Linked DNA regions of Chitinophaga varians. The protein of the gene in region 1 interacts with the protein of each later gene in a pairwise test. Links are inferred from orthologs where the notes say so. Each region holds a gene or a part of one and is shown on either strand. Other genes may lie near its edges.

Region 1 (10,657 bases):
GTAGGCAATGTAGGCAGTAAATTACTGGAACAGCTGCAGCAACAACAGCATTACCTGCAGGAAGAACTGGGATTACAAATAAGAGTGGCCGGTATGGCCAACAGCAAAAACGCCCTGTTCAGCGAATATGGCATCGGCCTTCACGACTGGAAAAACCAGCTGACACAAGGCGACGCCATGGACCTGGCCTCCTTTGTGGAACGCATCAAAGCCATGAACCTGCGTAACAGCGTTTTCGTAGACAACACCGCCAGCGCCGATGTGGCCGCCGTGTACCATGAGTTCCTGCAACATGGCATTTCCGTGGTCACCTGCAACAAAATCGCCTGTTCATCGGACTATGCCTATTACAAAAAGCTGAAAGACCTGGCCCGTAAATACAACGCTTCCTTCCTCTTTGAAACCAATGTGGGCGCAGGCCTCCCCGTTATTAATACCCTCAATGACCTTGTAAGGAGCGGTGACAGGGTACAGAGCATTGAAGCGGTGCTTTCCGGCAGCCTGAACTTCGTATTTAACCACTTTGTGAACGGCAACAGTTTCCGCAGCGTAGTAAAAGCAGCACAGGACGAAGGTTATACTGAGCCCGATCCACGTATTGACCTCAGCGGCAAAGATGTAATGCGAAAAATCCTGATACTGGCACGAGAGAGTGGCGCCGCTATCGAAATGGACGATATCACCAACCATTCCTTCCTGCCCGAAGCCTGCCTGGACGCCCCGTCCGTAGCTGATTTCTATGAAACGCTGGACGAACATGCGGACCATTTCCAGCAGTTGTACCACGAAGCGGCCAGTGCCGGCAAGAGGCTGAAGTTCGTGGCCCGCTATGCCGATGGCCAGGCATCCGTAGGCCTGCAATGTGTGGCGCCCGACCATCCTTTCTACAAACTGGAAGGCAAAGACAACATCGTGCTTTACACCACCAACCGGTACCAGGAACAACCGCTGATTGTAAAAGGCGCCGGGGCCGGCGCAGACGTGACCGCCTCCGGAATTTTCGCAGACATTATCCGGTCGGCCCGTTTATGACGACCTGTTAAATCTCTGTAACCTCGTTGCATAAGCAACACCGAATGATTAAATTAATGAACGCAACCCTTCCCATATGGACAGTATAAAAGTATTCGCCCCCGGCACTGTTGCCAATGTAGCCTGCGGCTTCGATGTCATCGGTCTTGCCATGGACGCGCCCGGCGATGAGATGATCCTTCGCCGCACCAGTGCCCCCGGCATCCGCATCAAAGCCGTACACGGCGCCGACCTGCCCGTTGACCCGGCTAAAAACGTAGCCAGCGTGGCGGTTCAGGCATTGCTGCAAAAATATGACCATCCCGATACCGGTATTGAAATAGAGATATTCAAACATATCCACCCCGGCAGCGGCATCGGCTCCAGCGCCGCCAGCAGCGCCGGTGCCGTCGTGGCGGCCAACCACCTGCTGGGTGAACCGTTCACCAAAAAACAACTGGTGCGCTTCGCCATGGAAGGAGAAAGACTGGCCTGTGGCTCCGCGCATGCCGACAACGTGGCGCCGGCCATCCTCGGCGGATTCACGCTCGTACGCAGCTACCGCCCGCTGGACATCACTACCCTGCATACGCCCGCAGAATTGTGGGTGACTGTTATCCATCCGCAGATAGAAGTCAAAACCTCCGATGCCCGCGAAATACTCAAACAGAAAGTGCTAATGACAGACGCCATCCGCCAGTGGGGCAACGTAGGCGCCATGGTAGCCGCGCTCTACCAGGAAGACTATGACCTCATCAGCCGTTCACTGGAAGATGTTATCGTGGAACCGGTACGCTCTATCCTCATTCCCGCTTTCCAGGAACTGAAGCTCAAATGCAAGGAAGCCGGCGCACTCGGTGGCGGCATCTCCGGCTCAGGGCCGTCCGTGTTCATGCTCAGCAAAGGCGAAGCCAACGCTCGCAAGGTCGCGGACACGATGAACAACGTATATGCGCCACTGGGAGTGGACTACAAAATATACGTGTCTCGCATCAACACCGCCGGCGTTAAAATCATTGACTAATTTTTCACCAATCCAAATCGCATGCAGTATTATAGTTTACAGGACGCACAGCACAAAGCATCATTCGAAACTGCCGTTATACAAGGTATTGCGCCAGACAAAGGATTATACTTTCCCGCGCAGATTCCTTCACTCGACCCGGAATTTATTAGTCAGCTGCATACCTATACGGACCAGGAGATCGGCTATGAAGTGATCCGTCCGTTTATCGGCGATGAGATACCGGAAGCCGCACTGAAAAAGATTGTGAACGACACACTGCATTTCCCTTTTCCGATACAAAAGGTCACCGGTCACACTTACGCCCTGGAGCTTTTTCACGGCCCCACCCTCGCCTTTAAAGACGTAGGCGCCCGCTTCATGGCTGGTTGCCTTGGGTACTTCCGGCGCAGCAGCAGCCGGCCGGTCACCGTGCTGGTAGCCACTTCCGGCGACACCGGCGGCGCCGTGGCCAGTGGTTTTTATAATGTTCCCGGCGTGGATGTGGTCATCCTCTACCCTTCCAAAAAAGTAAGCACCTTACAGGAAAAACAACTGACCACCCTCGGCGGCAACATCCGCGCACTGGAGGTACAGGGCACTTTCGATGACTGCCAGCGCATGGTGAAAAGCGCTTTCCTGGATGCAGACATACAGTCGCACCGGCAGCTTACCTCCGCCAATTCCATCAACGTGGCCCGCTGGCTGCCGCAGATGTTTTATTATTTCCTGGCCTACAAACAGATGAAAGCCGCTCATCCGCGGCTGGTATTCGCCGTGCCCAGCGGCAACTTCGGTAATATCTGCGCCGGCATGATGGCCGCCGCCATCGGGCTGCCGGTATCTCATTTTGTTGCCGCCACCAACGTCAATGATACCGTGCCCCGATTCATGCAAAACGGCCGGTACGAACCGGGCAAAGCGGTACCTACCCTGTCCAACGCCATGGACGTGGCCGACCCCAGCAATTTCGTACGGGTATTACAGTTATTTGGCAACAGCCTGCCGGCACTAAAGGAAAAATTTACCGCTTACGCATACACGGACAAAGACACTGCCCGCACCATGGAGCAGGTTTGGAAAGAACACCATTATATGCTGGACCCTCACGGCGCCGTGGGTTATCTGGGCCTGCAGCAGTTTCTTGCTGATGCACCTGAGCTGACCGGCGTATTCCTGGAAACAGCACACCCGGTGAAGTTTGAAGACACCGCGCCCAAAGCCGTGCGTGACGAAATTCACACACCGCCCCGCGTGATGTCGCTCTATGGCAGGGAAAAAAACGCCACGCTCCTGCCGGCAGATTACGACGCGTTCAAAAACTGGTTAATGCGCTAAGGATTTCTTAGTTTTGGCGGCGTATGAAATATCTACCTATCCTGGTGGCCATGGCTGGCGCCGTGGCCTGCAACAATGACCACAAAAAGCCCGAACAGCAGGCTGGCGCCGACTCCGTGCTGTACAGCGACATTATCCGGCCGGTAACTGACTCTATCCAACATTTCCCGGACCAGGACGCGCTGTATTACCGCCGCGCATTACTGCTGTTCAATACAAATCCGAACCTTGCGCAGGCCGACTTTGAAAAAGCAGCCAGCCTGAAGCCGGCCAATCCCGACTATTGGGCAGGCGCCGGAGAAGCGGCACTGCTGGAGAGCCACTACGACAAAGCAGAGCTTTATTTCAGGAAAGCGTTGGCTAACGCCCCCACCTATACGTATCTTCAGTACAAGCTGGCCACCGCCATGCTGGAGAACAAACATACCACACAGGCAGACAGTCTGGCCAACGTGCTGGCCGGCACCGCCGAAGGAAGGGACAAAGCTTTCTACCTGAAAGCCCGTATGGCAGAAGACCGTCATGACACTACGGCCGCCATTGAACATTTGAAGGCAGCCGTAGCCGCCGCCGGCCCGCATGCAGAATACGAAGCCGTGATGGAACTGGCCGACTTGCTGCGTGCCCGCAAAACTCCGGAAGCCGTGCGTTACTATACAGCAGCGTGGCATCAGGACTCGCTCAATGCAGCTCCCCTCTATGATGCCGGACAGGTACAGGAAGAAATGGGCGACACCAACGCCGCCATGAACACCTACCGGAAATGTATCGTGGCAGATCCGGGGTTTGCCCCCGCTTACATGGCGATGGGCAATATCCATAGTAGCAGGAACCAATGGAAAGAAGCATACAATTTCTATAATCTGGCAGCCAAGGCCGCTCCTACCGATGCACAGGCCTACTATCAGCGGGCCCGCTGCCAGGAACAGCTGGGCAATAAAAAAGAGGCGATAGACGATTATGCAAAAGCAGCGTCTTTCCGGAAAGATTTTAAAGAAGCAAAAGAAGCCATGCAACGGCTGAGCCGCTAAGCGGGCCAGCCGCGTTTATGTCCTTCGCAATGCTTACATTTAGCATATAAAACTGATTACTATTGGAAAACGCTCCTGTAATGATAGCGCCGTCCTTACTGGCGGCCAATTTCCTTGAACTGGGGAAAGAAGTGGAAATGGTGAACCGCAGCGAAGCTGACTGGTTTCACCTGGATGTAATGGATGGCCGTTTTGTGCCCAATATCAGCTACGGTCTGCCGGTGATCGCGCAGATCAAAAAGGTGGCGCGCAAACCGTGCGACGTACACCTGATGATTGAAGAACCGGAAAAATATGCCGCTGAATTCAAAAAAGCCGGCGCAGATATCCTTACAGTACATGCAGAAGCCTGCATACACCTGCACCGCAACATCCAGCAGATAAAAAGCCTGGGCATGAAAGCCGGTGTGGCCCTCAATCCGCATACGCCGGCAGTGGTGCTGGAAAATGTGATACGTGATATAGATGTGGTGTTGGTGATGAGCGTTAATCCGGGTTTCGGCGGACAAACATTCATTGAACAAACCTATCAGAAAATAAGGCAGGTACGGCAACTGATCAAAGACAATCAGGCAACAGCCCTGATAGAAGTGGATGGGGGTATCAGTATAGAAAATGCCGGCCAGCTGGTGCAGGCAGGCGCCAACGTGCTGGTGGCAGGCAGCTCCATTTTTGCTTCAGCAGATCCCGAAAAAACAATAGCAGCACTTAAGCAGAGAGGTGGTCAATAATCTCTTTGGACAGGGGTTTGGTAAGATAGCCATTTACCACCGGATAGTGACGGACACGCTCTTTGTCTTTCTCATCAATGGAAGAAGTCAGCACGAAGATGCGGATTTGTTTGGGCAGTTGGTCATGGAAAACACTGTATTCGTCCAGAAACTCCCAGCCATCCATAATCGGCATATTGAGGTCCAGCAGAATAAGGTCGGGCAGCTCCTCCACCATATCTGCATGCTGCCGGATATGGTCCAATACATCCTGCGCATCTGAAAACACCCTGATATTGGTGCATATCCCCTGCCGTTCTATCATGATTTTAGCAATTTGCTGGTGAATTGGGTCGTCGTCTACTATAAAAATCATATTGATCAGCTTCATAAAAGGGATTATTCCGGCCTAAATGTAATAATAAATTTGGTTCCTTGTCCCGGCCTGCTTTCCGCCTTTATACTTCCACCCATTGCCTCCACCTGTGTTTTGGTGATAAACAACCCGATGCCTTTCGCATCCTTGTTACGGTGAAAGGTTTTCCGGAAGCCAAACAGCTTGTTACCGAAACGTTCCATATCGATACCGATGCCATTGTCCTGCACCGTGAGCACGATGTAATCGTTCTCCCTAAATGTCTGTAGATGCAGCTCAGGCTCCCGTTCGGGTGAACGGTAACGGATCGCATTGGTAATGAAGTTCTGCAGGATACTGTCGAGATACACCCGCGGATACTCTATTTGCGGCGCCTGCTCAAAATCATAGGTAATTTTGATGTTACTGGTTTCAATATCTACCAACAGAATATCTTTCACTTTTTGTACCCGCTCCGCGAACAACAGTTTTTCTTTCTCCACATTCACGTCTTTCCGTATCTGCACCACCTCTACCAGGTCGTTGAGTGTTTCATCTATTTTTTTGATCACCTCATGCAACATGCCCAGGTACAATTCTCTTTCCTGCTGGGACGAGGCTTCGTTATGCATCTGCATCAGCGCGCGCAGGTTGGCGATGGGCGCACGCAGGTTATGGGAAGTGATATGGGCGAAGTCTTCCAGTTGTTTGTTCTGGTTGACCAGGTTTTTGTTAAGGTTAGACAGCTGATCGTTGGCTTTGCGCAGGTCTTTCTGCATTTTGCGGCTTTCCGTGATGTCGCGCATGAAGACCGAGATACCGCCGTCCTCCATGGGCGTTAGGAGGAAGTCGTACCATTTGTCCGGTTTAGGGAAATAAATACCGAAAGATTGTGATTGTTGCTGCTGAATGCATTCCTGCAGGCGTGCGTAAAACACGGTGCCCGACAGTTTGGGGAACACTTCGAAAATATTGCTGCCCATCTCCACTTTCTGGCCGATCATTTTTTCGGCTTTCTGATTGAGGAAATTGAGCTTGCCATCTTTCTCCATGGCAGCGTAGCCCATGTCTACCGTGTCGAAGAAAAGGCGCATCAGTTCCGTGTTGCGGGTCAACGCCTCCCTGATGGCCGATTGTTCCGTTACGTCCTGCACTACGCCGAACAGGCGTGTATGCCTGCCGTTATCATATCCGGGCTGGCCGATACAACGCACTCTTTTCGTTTGCTGTTTGGCAGAGATGATAGTCAACTGCGCATCGAACGGTTTGCCGGTCTCAATACATTGTTTTACGAGCCCTTCCAATACCGGCTGGGATTCCGGCGAGAAAAAGCTCATTGCTGTGCGGTAGTTGACCGGCGTATCCGGTTCCACATCGTGTATTTTATAGGATTCGTAAGACCAGCGGACTTCTTCTGTGTCGAGGTCCATTTCCCATCCGCCGATTTTTCCTATTTCGCCTGTTTGCAGCAGGAATTCCTGGTTTTTAATATTCTCCAGTTCCTGTACTTTCTTATCGGTGATATCGTTTACCAGCGCAACCACGATCATCTCTTTGTCCACCGGTTCAATTACCGGGAAGACGGTGAGGTCGAAGTATACTTCGCGGCCGACGGTGGTCCAGCGTTCATCCTGGCTGAAATCTATTTTCTTTTCCACGCGCAGCGGTTTCCCTTCTTCGAGTGCCCGGAGGAACAGTTTGTCCAGTTCAAAACGGGTGGCCAGGTCATCGTTCATGACGTTGAAGTTGCGGCGGGCCGCGGGGTGCGGGGAGTTAAAGAAAAATCTTTGTGTTTGATTGATGCGGCGGATAAAGCCGAAGTTGTCAAACTGGATATAGCCGATGGGTAGATTTTCGATGATATTGTCGAGCAGTCTTTCGCTTTTCTGGAGGCTGATTTCTGCTACCTTTTTCTCCGTGATGTCATCAAGGATGAGGAAGTAGTTGGCCATTCTGCTGTGGCGGTCTGTCACCGGGAAGATAGTGGCTTCATAATACAGCGGAAAGAGGCGGGTAACGTTACCATAGTTTTTTTCCGCGTAGTTGAGGAGGATTTCGCGTTTCAGTGTTTTGCCTGTATCGCGGGCCTCTTCAAACATGCGGGCGAGGCCGTTGAGGCGATAGAACGGGTCTTGCAGCCATTTATATTCCGGATTATTAAGGAAGGCGTGTTGCGGCCCCCATATCTGGCGCTGGCGGCTGTTCATCTCCACGCAGGTGCCGTCCGGTTCGAACTGTTGGAGGCCGACGGGGAGGTTTTCGAGTATCTGGCGGAAATATTGTTCGTCTTCCATGACCCGGAGTTCGGGCAGTTTACGGTCGGTGATGTCGAGGCCTACAAGGAGGCATTCCTGCAGGCGTCCATCGTTGCCCATTACCGGATAGATAGCTGATTCCAGCCACAGCTGGGTGTTCCCATCATGCAGCAGAAAGCAGATTTGCTCTTGTATGGATTGTCCGGTCTGTAGTTGTTGCCAGATCCGGACCCACTGTTTTTCATCGGCGGGCAAGAGCAGTTCCCTGAAATAGCGTCCGGTGGTGAGTTCCGGTGGTTGCTGCAAAGCGTTGGCCATTCGCGGGTTCAGGGTAGTAATGCATTCAGCGGCATCCAGATTCACAGACAATGCGCAGGCATTGATGGCAGCTTCCAAATGCTGCAGATGCCGGTAATGCTGTTCCAGCATAACGTCCTTCATTTAATTACTAGCGGGATTCTAAGATCGTTGTGTATTTAAGCTCAAAATAGACATTATATGACAAAAAAGCGCCATTACAATACTAAAAGGTACAACTTCCGGCATGATTTTCCGTGTTTTTCAAGACGGACTATTTACCGGTAGTGCCTGTTGTTCAGGGAATTATCCACCAGTTGTGGATTTTCAGTTTTCAGATTTTGTTGATTGATCAATATCTTTGCGTTCATTTTCCGGCAGAGCCGGAGCTACAAATAAAGTAAAATAAAATATCAATTAATGAAGTTCTGATTATTAGGGGAACCTGAGCGTGAAAAGTGGAAGCGTTTCAAGCAAAATGATTACAGAATTTAGTGATTGCTTAACAATACTGCTCTCCAGGTTGTCTTTAAATTCCTATATTAGGAGTGAGAATTTTGAATAATTTCCCGGACTTTAAATCGTTGAATCATTGACTGAATCCATTATTAACTTAGACAGTATTAATCCCATTGAGTTTTTCGGTGTTAACAACGGAAAACTGGATTTGCTGAAGAAAAAATTCCCGCTGTTGAAGATCCTGTCCAGGGGTACCCAGTTAAAATTGAGTGGGGCACCGGAAGAAGTGGCCACGGCGGAGGAAAAAATCAGTCAAATCGTAAAATATCTCGAACGTAACGGTAATCTGACAGAGAATTACTTTGAGCAGATCCTGGGGGATGAAGAGGGAACGGCAGTTGATCATTTCAGTGACCGTAACCCTAACGAGGTGCTGGTATTTGGTCCGAATGCCCGTACAGTACGGGCCCGTACAGCCAACCAGAAAAAAATGGTCGCACTGGCGGACAAAAATGACATTGTATTTGCCATAGGGCCGGCAGGTACGGGTAAAACCTACACGGCGGTGGCGCTGGCGGTACGTGCATTAAAAAACAAAGCTGTTAAAAAAATCATTCTTACCCGTCCGGCGGTGGAAGCAGGTGAAAGCCTGGGGTTCCTGCCCGGCGACCTGAAAGAAAAAATTGATCCTTATCTGCGGCCATTGTATGATGCGCTGGACGATATGATCCCGGCAGAAAAGCTGAGCTACTATATGACCAACCGTGTCATAGAAATAGCGCCGCTGGCTTATATGCGCGGCCGTACCCTGGATAATTCCTTTATTATCCTTGACGAAGCGCAAAACGCCACCGACCTGCAGATCAAAATGTTCCTGACACGTATCGGTGCCTCCGCCAAAGCTATCATCACCGGCGACCTCACCCAGATCGACCTGCCGAAGAACCAGAAATCGGGCCTTGAAAAAGCCACCCGTATCCTGCGTAATATCGACGGAATCGGGTCTGTAGAGCTGGATGAAGAAGACGTGGTGCGCCACCGCCTGGTGAAGGCCATTATCCGGGCGTATGACGCAGATAAAGAGAGAGAAGGATAATTGACGAATTTTTTCATTTAGTCATTTATAAATTGAAAGGCTTGAATTATTACGCCTTAATTTATAAATGACTAAATGAAAAATTTTTTGAATATTAACGCTTTTTTAACGGTCTTTGCAGTAAGTTACCTGGTTTTTTAAGGGGATAATTCAGTTCGGAAGCCTGTGATTCAGCATTGCGGTGATAGTACTTTGCAGATTTGAATGTTTAACCCTATTTTTGTTCTGATATAATAATTATCGACCGCATGACCAATTATCGTCGAATTCTGACACTGGCAGTGATGGGATTGATGCTGCTGAGCAGCTGTAAGAAACGGGCCACCCCTCAAGAGGTAGCGCTGGCGTTTATGCACGCTATACAGGATTCGAACTTCGACCAGGCCAGAGATTATGCCACCAAAGAGTCTCAACAGGTAATACAGATTTACTCGATTTTTGACGGCCGCCGCAGCGATGCGGAAAGGGAAAAAATCCGGAAGGCCAAAATAGAAGTCGTTGGCGTGGAAGAAAACGGCAACAAAGCTTCCGTGACCATCCAGAACTCCTCGGCCAACCAGCAGGAAATCCTGCAACTGGTAAAGGAAAGCGGTCAATGGAAAATTTCACTGACATTTGAAAGTATCATACCTAACTATATTCCCCCGGCCAGCCAGGGCCTGGACTCCACTACTGTACTAACGCCGGACACCACTGCCGGCGGCATGGGAGTTCCTGCAGTTAAATGATTTTTGCCGCTTTCCACGCTTTTTTGCGTAAGAAAGGGATAATTTTTAGCTATTAACCATCAGTTGCCTTAATTTTGCCGATGCATGAATGGGCAGGGGTGATTGATTTCCAAAGGCCAACGAGGGAAACCACTGACCATATCTTCATGAAAAGTGAAGTGAATACTGTATTCACTTTTCAAACATTAATACAATATTGAACAATAAACCTTAAAAGCAGAAAAGTAGACTATTATGATGACAAATCCCTGGCACAGTGTGAGTCCCGGATCTGAGGTACCACACATTGTAAATGCCATTATCGAGATTCCAAAGGGATGCCGTGCCAAATACGAACTGGACAAAGAAAGCGGCTTGCTGAAGCTGGACCGCGT
Region 2 (10,796 bases), 3.0 Mb from region 1 along the record:
TCGCTGATACTGTGGAAGCCTTCACCACCCGCTATCGCGTGGAGAAAGCCCGCATGGAGCCAGGCACTTACCGCAGCATTACCGGTAACACCGCGCTGGCCTACGGCCTGGTAGCTGCCTCCCAAAAAGCCAATCTGCCGATGTTCCTGGGCACCTATCCCATCACGCCGGCTTCTGATATCCTGCATGAACTGAGCCGCTTCAAGAATTTCGGTATCCGCACCTTCCAGGCGGAAGACGAGATAGCGGGCATCACATCTGCCATTGGCGCCTCCTACGGTGGCCACATGGGCGTAACCACCACTTCCGGTCCCGGTATGGCCCTGAAAGGCGAAGCCATGGGCCTGGCGGTAATGCTCGAAATTCCGCTGCTGATCATTGATATCCAGCGTGGAGGACCTTCTACCGGCCTGCCTACCAAAACGGAACAATCAGACCTCTTGCAGGCTTATTATGGCCGTAACGGTGAATGTCCGATGCCGATCATCTCTGCTTCCACACCGGCGGACTGCTTCGATGCCATTTTTGAAGCCTTCAAAATCTCGGTACAGCACATGACGCCTGTGATCTTCCTCAGCGACGGCTACATCGCCAACGGTGCAGAGCCATGGCGTTTCCCGAAAAGCGCTGACCTTCCGGCCATCGAAGTGAAATTCAAAAAACAGCTGGAAGAAGGAGAGGAAAATTTCCTGCCCTACCACCGCGATGAGAACCTGGTACGCCCCTGGGCCGTGCCCGGCACCCCTGGCCTGGAACACCGCATCGGCGGCCTTGAAAAACAGAATATCACCGGTAACGTTAGCTACGATCCTGAAAACCACCAGCTCATGGTGAAAATCCGCCAGGAAAAGGTAGATAAGATCGCAGACCATATTCCGCCACAGAAAATTGAAGTCGGCCCCGAAAAAGGAAAAGTACTGGTGCTCGGCTGGGGCTCCACCTTCGGCGCCATTAAAAGCGCTGTGCTGGACCTGCTGGCTGAAGGCCATCAGGTGGCCCATGCCCACATCCGCCATATGCGCCCGTTCCCTAAAAATCTGGGTGAAATCCTCCACAGCTACGATAAAGTACTAATACCGGAAATCAACAACGGTCAGCTGATCAAAATCATCCGTGACCAATACCTGATTGATGCACAGGGATACCATAAAATCATGGGCGTGCCCATCACCAAAGGGGAACTGATTACCCGCATTAAGGAAATGTTATAAGAAAACATACATTAATACGTTATATAGGCCAGGGGCGCAGCGGAAAATATCTCCACTGCGCCCCTGCTGTATGAACAGGACAGGGCAGGCGTCAAACTTCAGGGATTTTTTGTATTTTCAATAAGGGGACTATTACAGCTACCTCCCCTCTGATGTTAATTTTTTGGTTTAAGTCTCTATTTATGAAATGCCTTTTTCGTGTATTGTTATGCGTTGTAGCGGTAGCTGTATTCTACCTCCCGGTACATGCCCAGACGACCACTTTTGAAGTCCGGATCGCCAATCATGCGGTGGGTACTATCGAAGCACAACGTAAAGTAAGTGGATCTGCCAAGAGTATCACAATTAAAACCCGTATCCAGACGCTATTGGCGAAGATCAACAGCGACATCCTCAATGAGTACGATAATAACGTGCTCACCCTCGCCAAATCCACCCGCGTGGCGGGTAAAAAAGGGGAGGACAAGGAAACGACCACGCGTCGTAACGGAAACGACTATACGGTGATGCTCAATGGCGCCCGTTCGGTGATAGATAATACGGAAATAGCCCATTGTGTGGCCGATCTTTATTTCTCAGAACCGAAACAGGTGTCCCGCATTTTCTCTGAAGCACTGGGGAAATTCCTGCCGCTGCATCCCCTGGGAAGCGGGCAGTATGAGCTGGTGCTGCCGGAAGGAAAAAAGAATATCTATAAGTATTCCAATGGAGTATTGACGGAAGTGGAAGTGAACCATACTTTTGGCAGAGCGCTGTTCATTAAGACCATTTGATTATTGAGGTATTTTATCATTCAACGAAATCCAGCACCCTCTTTACCCCGCCATATTTCCAGTTCAACGACTATGGAAAAAAAATGCAGCGAAGCCTTGCCTCGCTGCATTTTTTTTAGTTCCGATGATAATATCTGAGAATCAGGCGGTTTTTTCCGTTTTGTCCTGGAAAAGCAGCATGAACAGTACCAGAACGGCAGCAGCGATACCGGCAGGAATCAGCCAGACACCCTGCCAGTTGTGACCGCCGGCAGTTTTATAAGACTCTACGATAGGACCGGAGATCAGGAAACCGATCAGCATGCCCACACCATAGGTGGCCAGCGTAACGAAGCCCTGTGCGGAGCTCTTGAATTCTTCCCCTGCCAGTTTATCGGTGTAGATCTGACCGGTAACGAAGAAGAAGTCGTAACAGATACCATGCAGCACAATACCCACAATCAGCATCCAGTAGTTGGAGTCCACATTACCGTAGGCGAACAGCACGTAACGCAGTACCCATGCCAGCATACCCAGTGCGAGCATCTTTTTAACACCCAGGCGGGAGAAGAAAAGCGGCATCACCAGCATGAAGAAAAATTCAGACATCTGGCCAAGGGACTGCTTGCCGGCAGCAGCTGTCATACCAATCTCGTTCAGGAACGGATTGGTGAAGTTGTAGTAAAACGCCAGCGGAATACAGATAGCAATGGAAGCGATGAAAAACAGCAGGTAAGAGCGGTTTTTCAGCATCCGGATAGCATCCAGTCCGAGGATTTCTTTCACGGAAATCTGTGTGCCTTTTTTTAACGGAGGTGTTTTAGGCAGTGTAAAGCTGAAAAGGCCCAGCAGCAGGGAGGCGCCGGCGGCCATCTTGAAAGTGAGGCCCAGCGTGTTGTTCTTCTCCCAGTTGAGCCAGCCGATCAGCAGGCCGGCTATGATCCAGCCAATAGTGCCGAACACACGGATCGTGGAAAAGTCTTTGCTGGGATCGCTCATCTGCCGGAAGGAGATGGAGTTTACCAGTGCCAGCGTAGGCATGTACAGAATCATGTACACCAACAACACAGGATAGAAGCTGTCAAAGCTGGTCATGCCGGAGCAGGTCCATAACAGCGCTGCACCGATCAGGTGAATGGCACCCAGGATCACCTGGGCGGAAATAAAACGGTCCGCAATAATCCCCACGATAAAAGGCGCAATGACCGCCCCGATAGATTGGGTGAGGAACGCAACGCTCACCTGGTTGGCATTGGTGTCCTGCAGATTTTTTAACACGAACGTACCTAATGTCACAAACCATGCTCCCCAGATAAAGAATTCGAGGAACATCATGAAGGACAATTGTACTCTTACGGCTGATTTCATAACGTTTTTTTAGCTTTATTTAATTGCATCTGAATGAACTGCTTAAGATAGCAAATTATTATAAATCGCTTCAAAATTTATGATGGAAGAAAAAAACGAACGGGGTTTCCGGCAATTCAGGACCGCAGTTTCCGGCCATGCATGACGGCGATCGGCGAACCATTGGCCAGCAGAGCGGATACCGGCGCCTGTTCTAGTACAGGGGCGAAGGCCGGGCCGTACAGCCGGGAAGCGTGGCAGCGGTAGTCGTAATCAATCACAGGGTGAAGGTCCCATTTGGGGTGCGCCACTTCATACTCACCGGTAGTCTGATGGTCCAGGCGGGTATAGCCCCAGTAGTGTTCCGTGATAAAGGCGGCCTCACTGCCTTCCACCAGTGGCTGTGGCGTGGCAGACGCGGTGGCCTTCAGGAAGTTGGTCTGACCGGCTACTTCCCATTCGTACCGGACACGGAGGGTATCAGTGTCTGGTTGCTCCCAGTGGTGGCTCATCCGGTGGGTGGCGTAGTTTTCTTTATAGAGGGTATTGGCTACCAGTGTGATCAGCGGCTTGGGCACCAGTTCACGGATAAATACCACGCCGCGTTTCCACTGGCCCTGGTCTTTATAACGCACGTAAAAGCGAAGGTTTACCTCTTCAAATGTGCGATGGCCGGGGAAACCGATGCCTTTGACTTTCGTGTCCTGGAACAGGAAGCCGACGAGACTTACATAGTGAATATTGTTCCAGGTGTCCGGCTCGGTATGGGCCGGGAGATAGGGCCGGAGCGTGTTGGCATCCGCGGCGAAATTGAGCATGAGCAGGTTACGCCAGCTGGCAGTAAGGAATGGGCGCATACAAACGATTTAGGACTGAATATACGGCAGCTGTTTATTGTGCCTTGATGATTTGCTGGTAATACTTACAGGCCGGGCGCAGGCCGCATTCCCCGCATTTGGGATTACGGGCCACACAAATATAACGGCCATGCAATATCAGCCAGTGATGGGCAATATATACTTTTTCCTTCGGGATATATTTTAGCAGCTGCAGTTCGGTTTGCAGTGGTGTTTTGGCATTGGTGGTAAGGCCTATGCGGGCTGATACCCTGAATACATGCGTGTCTACCGCCATATTGGGTTGCTGATGCACCACCGAGGTGATCACATTGGCCGTTTTGCGCCCCACGCCGGGCAGTTTTATCAGCTCTGGCACCGTGCTGGGTATTTCTCCGTTGAAGTCGTCCATGACCATCTGTGCCATCCCGATCAGGTGTTTGGTTTTATTGTTAGGATAACTGATACTGCGGATGAGCGGGAACAGGTCGTCGAAAGTGGCTTTACTCAGCGCTTCCAGGTCCGGGTAGCGGTCAAATATGGCAGGAGTGGTCATATTCACCCGTTTGTCGGTGCATTGGGCGGAGAGGATTACGGCTACCAGCAGCTGGTAAGGATTGTCATAAATCAGTTCTGTTTCGGCATGAGGTGCATGTTGCTCGAAATAGCTGATAACGAATGCAAAACGCTCTTTTTTGGTCATGCCGTAAAAATAGGAAAAATGGGTCGATAACCGCACGTGGAAGTTGCAGCACAATCGACAGGTATGTAAGGTCTCAGGGTGTGTACCGGGTTATGGTTTCTCCGGTTTACTGGCAGCGTAGTCAAAGATCAACCGGAGCGTGGCGGCCCTGGGAGAAAAACGGACAGTGTCGAGGACGGCTTTGGTGTCCTCGAAGCAAGCCTGCTCTTCCCGGGTCAATGATACTTCCTGTTGTGAACGTTTGAGATCGCTAGCAGTAACAAGACACAAGGTGGAGAGGGGAGATAGTGTAAAATTACTCATGCAATATAGATTTGTTAAGAGAATCGTATCCTACTTTATAACGACAGAAAGGTGCAATGTATTGTTAATTTAAGATAAAATTTTATGATTACGGGGAGATCAGAAACAATTACTGCTGGGGGGCGGGGCTGATAATGAACAGGTCTTCATTGTCTTTCTTCATAAAGTATTTCTCACGGGCGAATTTCTCCAGTTTCTCAGGGCTGGACAGCAGCTCCTGCTGTTCTTCTTTGGTTTGTTTGATCTCTTTGATAAAAAACTCTTTCTGGTTTTCCAGCTTGTTGACTTCAGACTGGAACTGGTACTGGTACATCAGGTTGGTCTTGTCCAGAAAGGCGATCCATATAACGAAAGCAATGCCTGTAATAAAGAATTTGTTCTTTATATAGCGCGGCAGTTTTATGGATTTAAGAAAAGACATAATGCAATTTAGGGATTTTTTGCATCACGGAGGTGATGCAAAAAATCCCTAAATAAAATGGTTTATTATTTTTTCACGCTGATAGCGTTGGTAGGATAGATCGCTACTTCGCCCAGTTCTTCCTCGATACGGAGCAGCTGGTTGTATTTGGCCATACGGTCGGTGCGGGAAGCAGAACCGGTTTTGATCTGGCCGCAGTTCAGTGCTACTGCGAGGTCAGCGATGGTTGTATCTTCAGTTTCGCCGGAACGGTGGCTCATGATGGAAGTATAACCGGCTTTGTGGGCCATGTTCACTGCATCGATGGTTTCTGTAACAGTACCGATCTGGTTTACTTTGATCAGGATGCTGTTGCCGATGTTTTTGTCGATACCTTCTTTCAGGCGTTTTACGTTGGTCACGAACAGGTCGTCACCTACCAGCTGTACGCGGCTGCCTACAGACTCGGTCAGTTTTTTCCAGCCGTCCCAGTCGTCTTCTGCCATACCGTCTTCGATAGAAACGATGGGGTATTTGCTGCACCATTCAGTCCAGTAAGCCACCATTTCATCGCTGGTGATTTCTTTCTGGGAGCTCTTATAGAACTTGTATTTTTTGGTTTCTTCGTTGTACATCTCGCTGCTGGCGGCATCCAGGGCGATAGCGATTTGTTCGCCCGGAGTGTAACCTGCTGCTTTGATAGCTTCCAGTACAGTTTCGATTGCTTCTTCGTTGCTCTGGATTTCAGGAGCGAAACCGCCTTCGTCACCTACGTTGGTGCTGTAGCCTTTGCCTTTCAGTACAGATTTCAGTTTGTGGAATACTTCCACGCCCCAGCGGAGACCTTCAGAGAAAGTGGAAGCGCCGATCGGAACGATCATAAACTCCTGGAAATCAATTTTATTGTCAGCGTGTGCGCCACCGTTGATGATGTTCATCAGGGGAATTGGCAGGGTGAAAGCGTTTACGCCGCCCAGGTAGCGGTACAGGGGCTGGTTGCATTCTTCTGCTGCTGCTTTGGCTACGGCCATGCTCACAGCCAGGGTGGCGTTAGCGCCCAGTTTGGCTTTATTAGGGGTTCCGTCCAGGGAAATCAGCAATTTGTCAATACCTGCCTGGTCTGTTACTTCCCAGCCAACCAGTTCTTCTGCGATGATCTCATTTACGTTCTTAATAGCTTGCAGTACGCCTTTTCCGCCATAAACGCTTTTATCGTTGTCACGCAGTTCTACGGCTTCATGCTTACCGGTAGAAGCGCCGGAAGGCACGGCAGCGCGGCCAAAGTGACCGTCTTCGGTGGTTACGTCTACCTCAATTGTGGGATTACCGCGGCTATCGAGGATCTGCCTGGCATGGATTGCTGAAATGGTACTCATAATTCAAAAGTTATAATTGTTAGCTATTAGCGGTTAGCAGCGGGCGTTTCACCTGTTGGCTCTACGCGCTTTGTTATCTCCCGGAAAATAGATTCCAGGCTTTGTGAATTGCTCTGCAAAGAAAGGATGTTCCGGTTATTAATCAAAGCAAATTGTAACAGGTTTTTTCGCACGGTATCTACTTCGTTGGTATACAATTGCCATGTATTGCCATCCTGGGCTGCCGCACGGGAAACACCGGGTATCTGCAAAAGCTCGCCGGTACTGGCCGGTTCCCCGAAGGTCACCTGAATATAGCCACCAGTGGCGTTCTGCTGCTGAAGATTGACCAGCTGGTCATCTGCCACTATCTTTCCTTTGTTGATGATGATCACCCGCCCGCAGAGCGCTTCCACTTCCTGCATAATGTGCGTGGACAGGATCACCGTCTTGTCGGCCCCCAAATCCCTGATCAGCTGCCGGATATCGGCCAGCTGGTTAGGGTCCAGCCCGGTGGTAGGCTCATCCAGGACCAGCACTTCGGGATCATGCAACAGCGCCTGGGCCAGCCCTACACGCTGTTTGTAGCCGTTGGACAGCGCCCCGATTTTTTTACGGCTCTCCGGCAACAGGCCTGTCATATCAATTACCCGGCGGATGCGCGCGGCACCTGCCGTGCCCAGCTGATGCACGCCGGCAATGAATTCCAGGAATTCCTTCACGTACATGTCGTAATACAACGGGTTGGATTCCGGAAGGTATCCTACTCGTTTGCGTACTTCAAGCGACTGGCCCACGATGTCATATCCACACACGCTGGCAGTGCCGCTGGTAGGAGGCAGAAAACCGGTGATCATTTTCATGGTGGTGGACTTGCCCGCCCCGTTAGGGCCCAGGAAGCCGGTTATTTCCCCTTTCTTCAGTTCAAAGGAAATAGCGTCCACTGCCCGTTGTTCGCCATAGACCTTACTCAGTTGTGATACCAGGATAGACATGTAGGATATACTTGTTTTGCGGCATCTAATGTACGGAAGAAATTACGTCTGTCAATTCCTATTTTTTTTCTACCATTGCATATTATGAAGAGAGTCATTGGCTTATTTTGCTTACTACCGCATTTATTACAGGCACAATCCGTTCCCGAAAAGAATTACCCAAAAGGCTATTTCAGGAATCCCCTGGAAATCCCCATAGAACTGGCTGGTAACTTCGGTGAATTGCGCCCCAATCACTTCCACTCCGGCATGGACATCAAAACACAACAGCGGGAGAACATGGCGGTGCACGCGGCGGCAGATGGTTATGTAAGCCGTATCGGCGTATCACATACCGGCTTTGGCAATGTGCTGTACATTACCCACCCCAATGGATATACGACCGTATATGCCCACCTGAACGCCTTTTTCCCGGCTTTACAGGCCTATGTGAAAAAACAACAATACTCCAATGAAAGCTGGGCCAGCGACCTGTCTATCCCGGCAAATATGTTCCCTGTGAAGAAAGGCGACTTCGTTGCCTGGAGCGGCAATACCGGCGGATCTGCCGGCCCGCACCTGCACTTCGAAATCAGGAACACACAAACGGAAAAACCACTCAATCCGCTGCTGTTCGGGTTTAATATCGCCGATACCCGCCCACCGGACGTTTATCGTATAGCCATCTACGATAGGGACCGCAGTGTCTACGAACAACAACCGATGATACTGCCGGTGAAAAAAGTGGGAGATCACTACACGACCGCTCAACCGGTAGTGAAGGTACGGGCCCATAAAGCCGGACTGGGCATCAACGCTATTGACCGTATGAACACAGCGCCCAATACCTACGGCATCTATGAAGTGTTCATGTACAATAATGATGTGCCGGACATCGACTTCCAGCTGGACAACATCGGATATGATGAAACCCGCTACCTGAACGCGCACATCGACTATAAAGTGAAGAAGAACAACGGGCCTTACCTGCAACTGTTGTTCTCTGTACCGGGCAATGAACTGGATATCTACCACGACCTCAAAGGCGATGGTACCATCAACCTGTCAGACGGACAGGTACACGAAGTAAAGCTGCTGGTAAAAGACGCCTATGGCAATACTTCCACCGTGAAACTGAATCTGCAACAGAGCGGTGAGGAAACACCGGAGAAAACCTGCGCCAACCCCATGTACCCGGATTCCCGCAATATCTTTGAAAACAACCAGGTGGAATTCTACCTCGATGAACGGGCACTGTATGACCAGATCTGCTTTAATTACCAGGAGGTTCCTGCTACTTCAGCTAAATATTATTCCAATATCTACCGGCTGCATACGCCGGTGGTGCCGGTACACGATTTCTTCGATGTGCGGCTGAAGCCCACGAAAGCAGTGCCGGAATATCTGCAACCCAAAGTGGTGATGGTGCGGGAAGGTATGGGCAGCAACAGTACTTCCGCTACTACCAAAGAAGACGGCTGGTATAAAGGCAGCTTCCGCGACTTCGGCAATTTCCATCTGGAGATAGATACTGAAGCGCCGAAAGTAACACCGGTAGGCGTGAAGCCCGGGGCCAACCTCTCAAAGGCCGCCAGGCTCTCTTTCGTGATGAGCGATGCCAGCGGCATCAAAGACTTCCGCGGAGAACTGGATGGTAAATGGTTGCTGTTTTCCCGCAAGGGCAATGTGCTCACCTATACGTTTGATGAACATTGCCAGCCAGGCAACCATACCCTGGTCATGAAGGTGACGGACGTTGCCGGTAACGAAGGCAGCTATCACCTGTCTTTCAAACGCTAAATGATTTAATTTAAAAAAACGCGATATGGCAAACTTAAAGGAAGGCGATAAAGCGCCGGTATTCAAAGGCAAAGATCAGCACGGAAAAACCGTGTCACTGACGGACCTTAAAGGCAAGCGCGTAGTGCTTTACTTTTATCCGAAGGATATGACGCCCGGCTGCACGGCACAGGCCTGCAACCTGCGTGACAACTACAGCACACTGACTAAAAAAGGATATGAAGTAATTGGCGTCAGCACTGACAGTGAACAAAGCCATCTGAAATTCATCGAAAAATATGAACTGCCTTTTACCCTGCTGGCAGATGATGATCACAAGATCGTGAACCAGTATGGTGTTTGGGGCGAGAAGCAGATGATGGGCCGGACATACGACGGTATTCACAGGACCACTTTCCTGATCAACGAAAAGGGTGTGATCGACCATATTATCAAAAAGCCGGACACCAAAAACCATACGGAAGAAATTCTGGAACGCTGGAAGTAGTTGCGTACAACGCATAAAAAAAGCCGCAAAGTAATTTGCGGCTTTTTGTCTTTTATGAAGATGATTATCTCTTCTGTCTTTGTTTTTTGAACAGGTTACCTGTTTTGAATTTGTTACCCTCAGGGCTGCCCACGCGGTCCATCGCGCAACGGAAGCCTACTGTATTGGTAGCCATGTTTTCCTGCATGTAACGACGGGTACCCGGAGAGAGCCAGTAAGCACGGTCGTTCCAGCTACCACCTTTTACTACGTGAGATTTGTCGTTGATCAGGGTGGTTACACCATAACCGTATTCCACCTGGGAGAGCGAGTCACCATCGAGGTAGTTGATAACGTCACCTTTCTGGTAGTTAAGACGGTTGGCACTTTCTTCGTCCGTTACGTCACGCATTTTCAGGTGGCCCAGACTGTCTTTTTCAAACTCTTTGTTTTCGTTCTGATAAACAGTCTGAAATTTGTTACCACGGAAGTAGTTGAAGTCTTCACCATCAATCGGGTTGAGTGGTCTGTACACGTCCAGTACCCATTCAGACACGTTGCCGGACATATTGTAGATGCCAAAAGTGTTGGGGTAGAAGGAGCGGGTAGGGCCCGGGATGGAAGCACGGTCGTTCAGACCACCGGCCAC

Evidence for each region.
Region 2: the proteins of rpe (region 1) and eno interact in binary tests that used the Escherichia coli proteins (3 or more experiments, as listed by UniProt). The link is inferred for Chitinophaga varians from one-to-one orthologs.

Annotation. Positions count from the first base shown.
Region 1 is NZ_JABAIA010000001.1:332,506-343,162, forward strand. The notes cover bases 3,464-6,279. They hold rpe (ribulose-phosphate 3-epimerase), read left to right. Parts: upstream 3,464-4,445; coding sequence 4,446-5,114; downstream 5,115-6,279. Other genes in these bases: HGH92_RS01320 (tetratricopeptide repeat protein), read left to right, coding at 3,464-4,383; HGH92_RS01330 (response regulator), read right to left, coding at 5,092-5,484; HGH92_RS01335 (PAS domain-containing sensor histidine kinase), read right to left, coding at 5,493-6,279. In the rest of the region: thrA (bifunctional aspartate kinase/homoserine dehydrogenase I), read left to right, coding at 1-1,032; HGH92_RS01310 (homoserine kinase), read left to right, coding at 1,109-2,035; thrC (threonine synthase), read left to right, coding at 2,057-3,352; more of HGH92_RS01320, read left to right, coding at 3,376-3,463; more of HGH92_RS01335, read right to left, coding at 6,280-8,144; HGH92_RS01340 (PhoH family protein), read left to right, coding at 8,593-9,555; HGH92_RS01345 (DUF4878 domain-containing protein), read left to right, coding at 9,804-10,283; HGH92_RS01350 (inorganic diphosphatase), read left to right, coding at 10,518-10,657. UniProt on the Escherichia coli protein: Catalyzes the reversible epimerization of D-ribulose 5-phosphate to D-xylulose 5-phosphate.
Region 2 is NZ_JABAIA010000001.1:3,323,357-3,334,152, forward strand. The notes cover bases 4,784-7,738. They hold eno (phosphopyruvate hydratase), read right to left. Parts: upstream 6,929-7,738; coding sequence 5,639-6,928; downstream 4,784-5,638. Other genes in these bases: nth (endonuclease III), read right to left, coding at 4,784-4,849; HGH92_RS13715 (hypothetical protein), read right to left, coding at 4,940-5,152; HGH92_RS13720 (FtsB family cell division protein), read right to left, coding at 5,262-5,573; gldA (gliding motility-associated ABC transporter ATP-binding subunit GldA), read right to left, coding at 6,955-7,738. Outside these bases: HGH92_RS13690 (2-oxoacid:acceptor oxidoreductase subunit alpha), read left to right, coding at 1-1,211; HGH92_RS13695 (DUF6134 family protein), read left to right, coding at 1,394-1,984; HGH92_RS13700 (nucleoside permease), read right to left, coding at 2,126-3,331; HGH92_RS13705 (YqjF family protein), read right to left, coding at 3,448-4,167; more of nth, read right to left, coding at 4,202-4,783; more of gldA, read right to left, coding at 7,739-7,902; HGH92_RS13735 (peptidoglycan DD-metalloendopeptidase family protein), read left to right, coding at 7,987-9,681; bcp (thioredoxin-dependent thiol peroxidase), read left to right, coding at 9,707-10,168; HGH92_RS13745 (SUMF1/EgtB/PvdO family nonheme iron enzyme), read right to left, coding at 10,233-10,796. UniProt on the Escherichia coli protein: Catalyzes the reversible conversion of 2-phosphoglycerate (2-PG) into phosphoenolpyruvate (PEP). It is essential for the degradation of carbohydrates via glycolysis.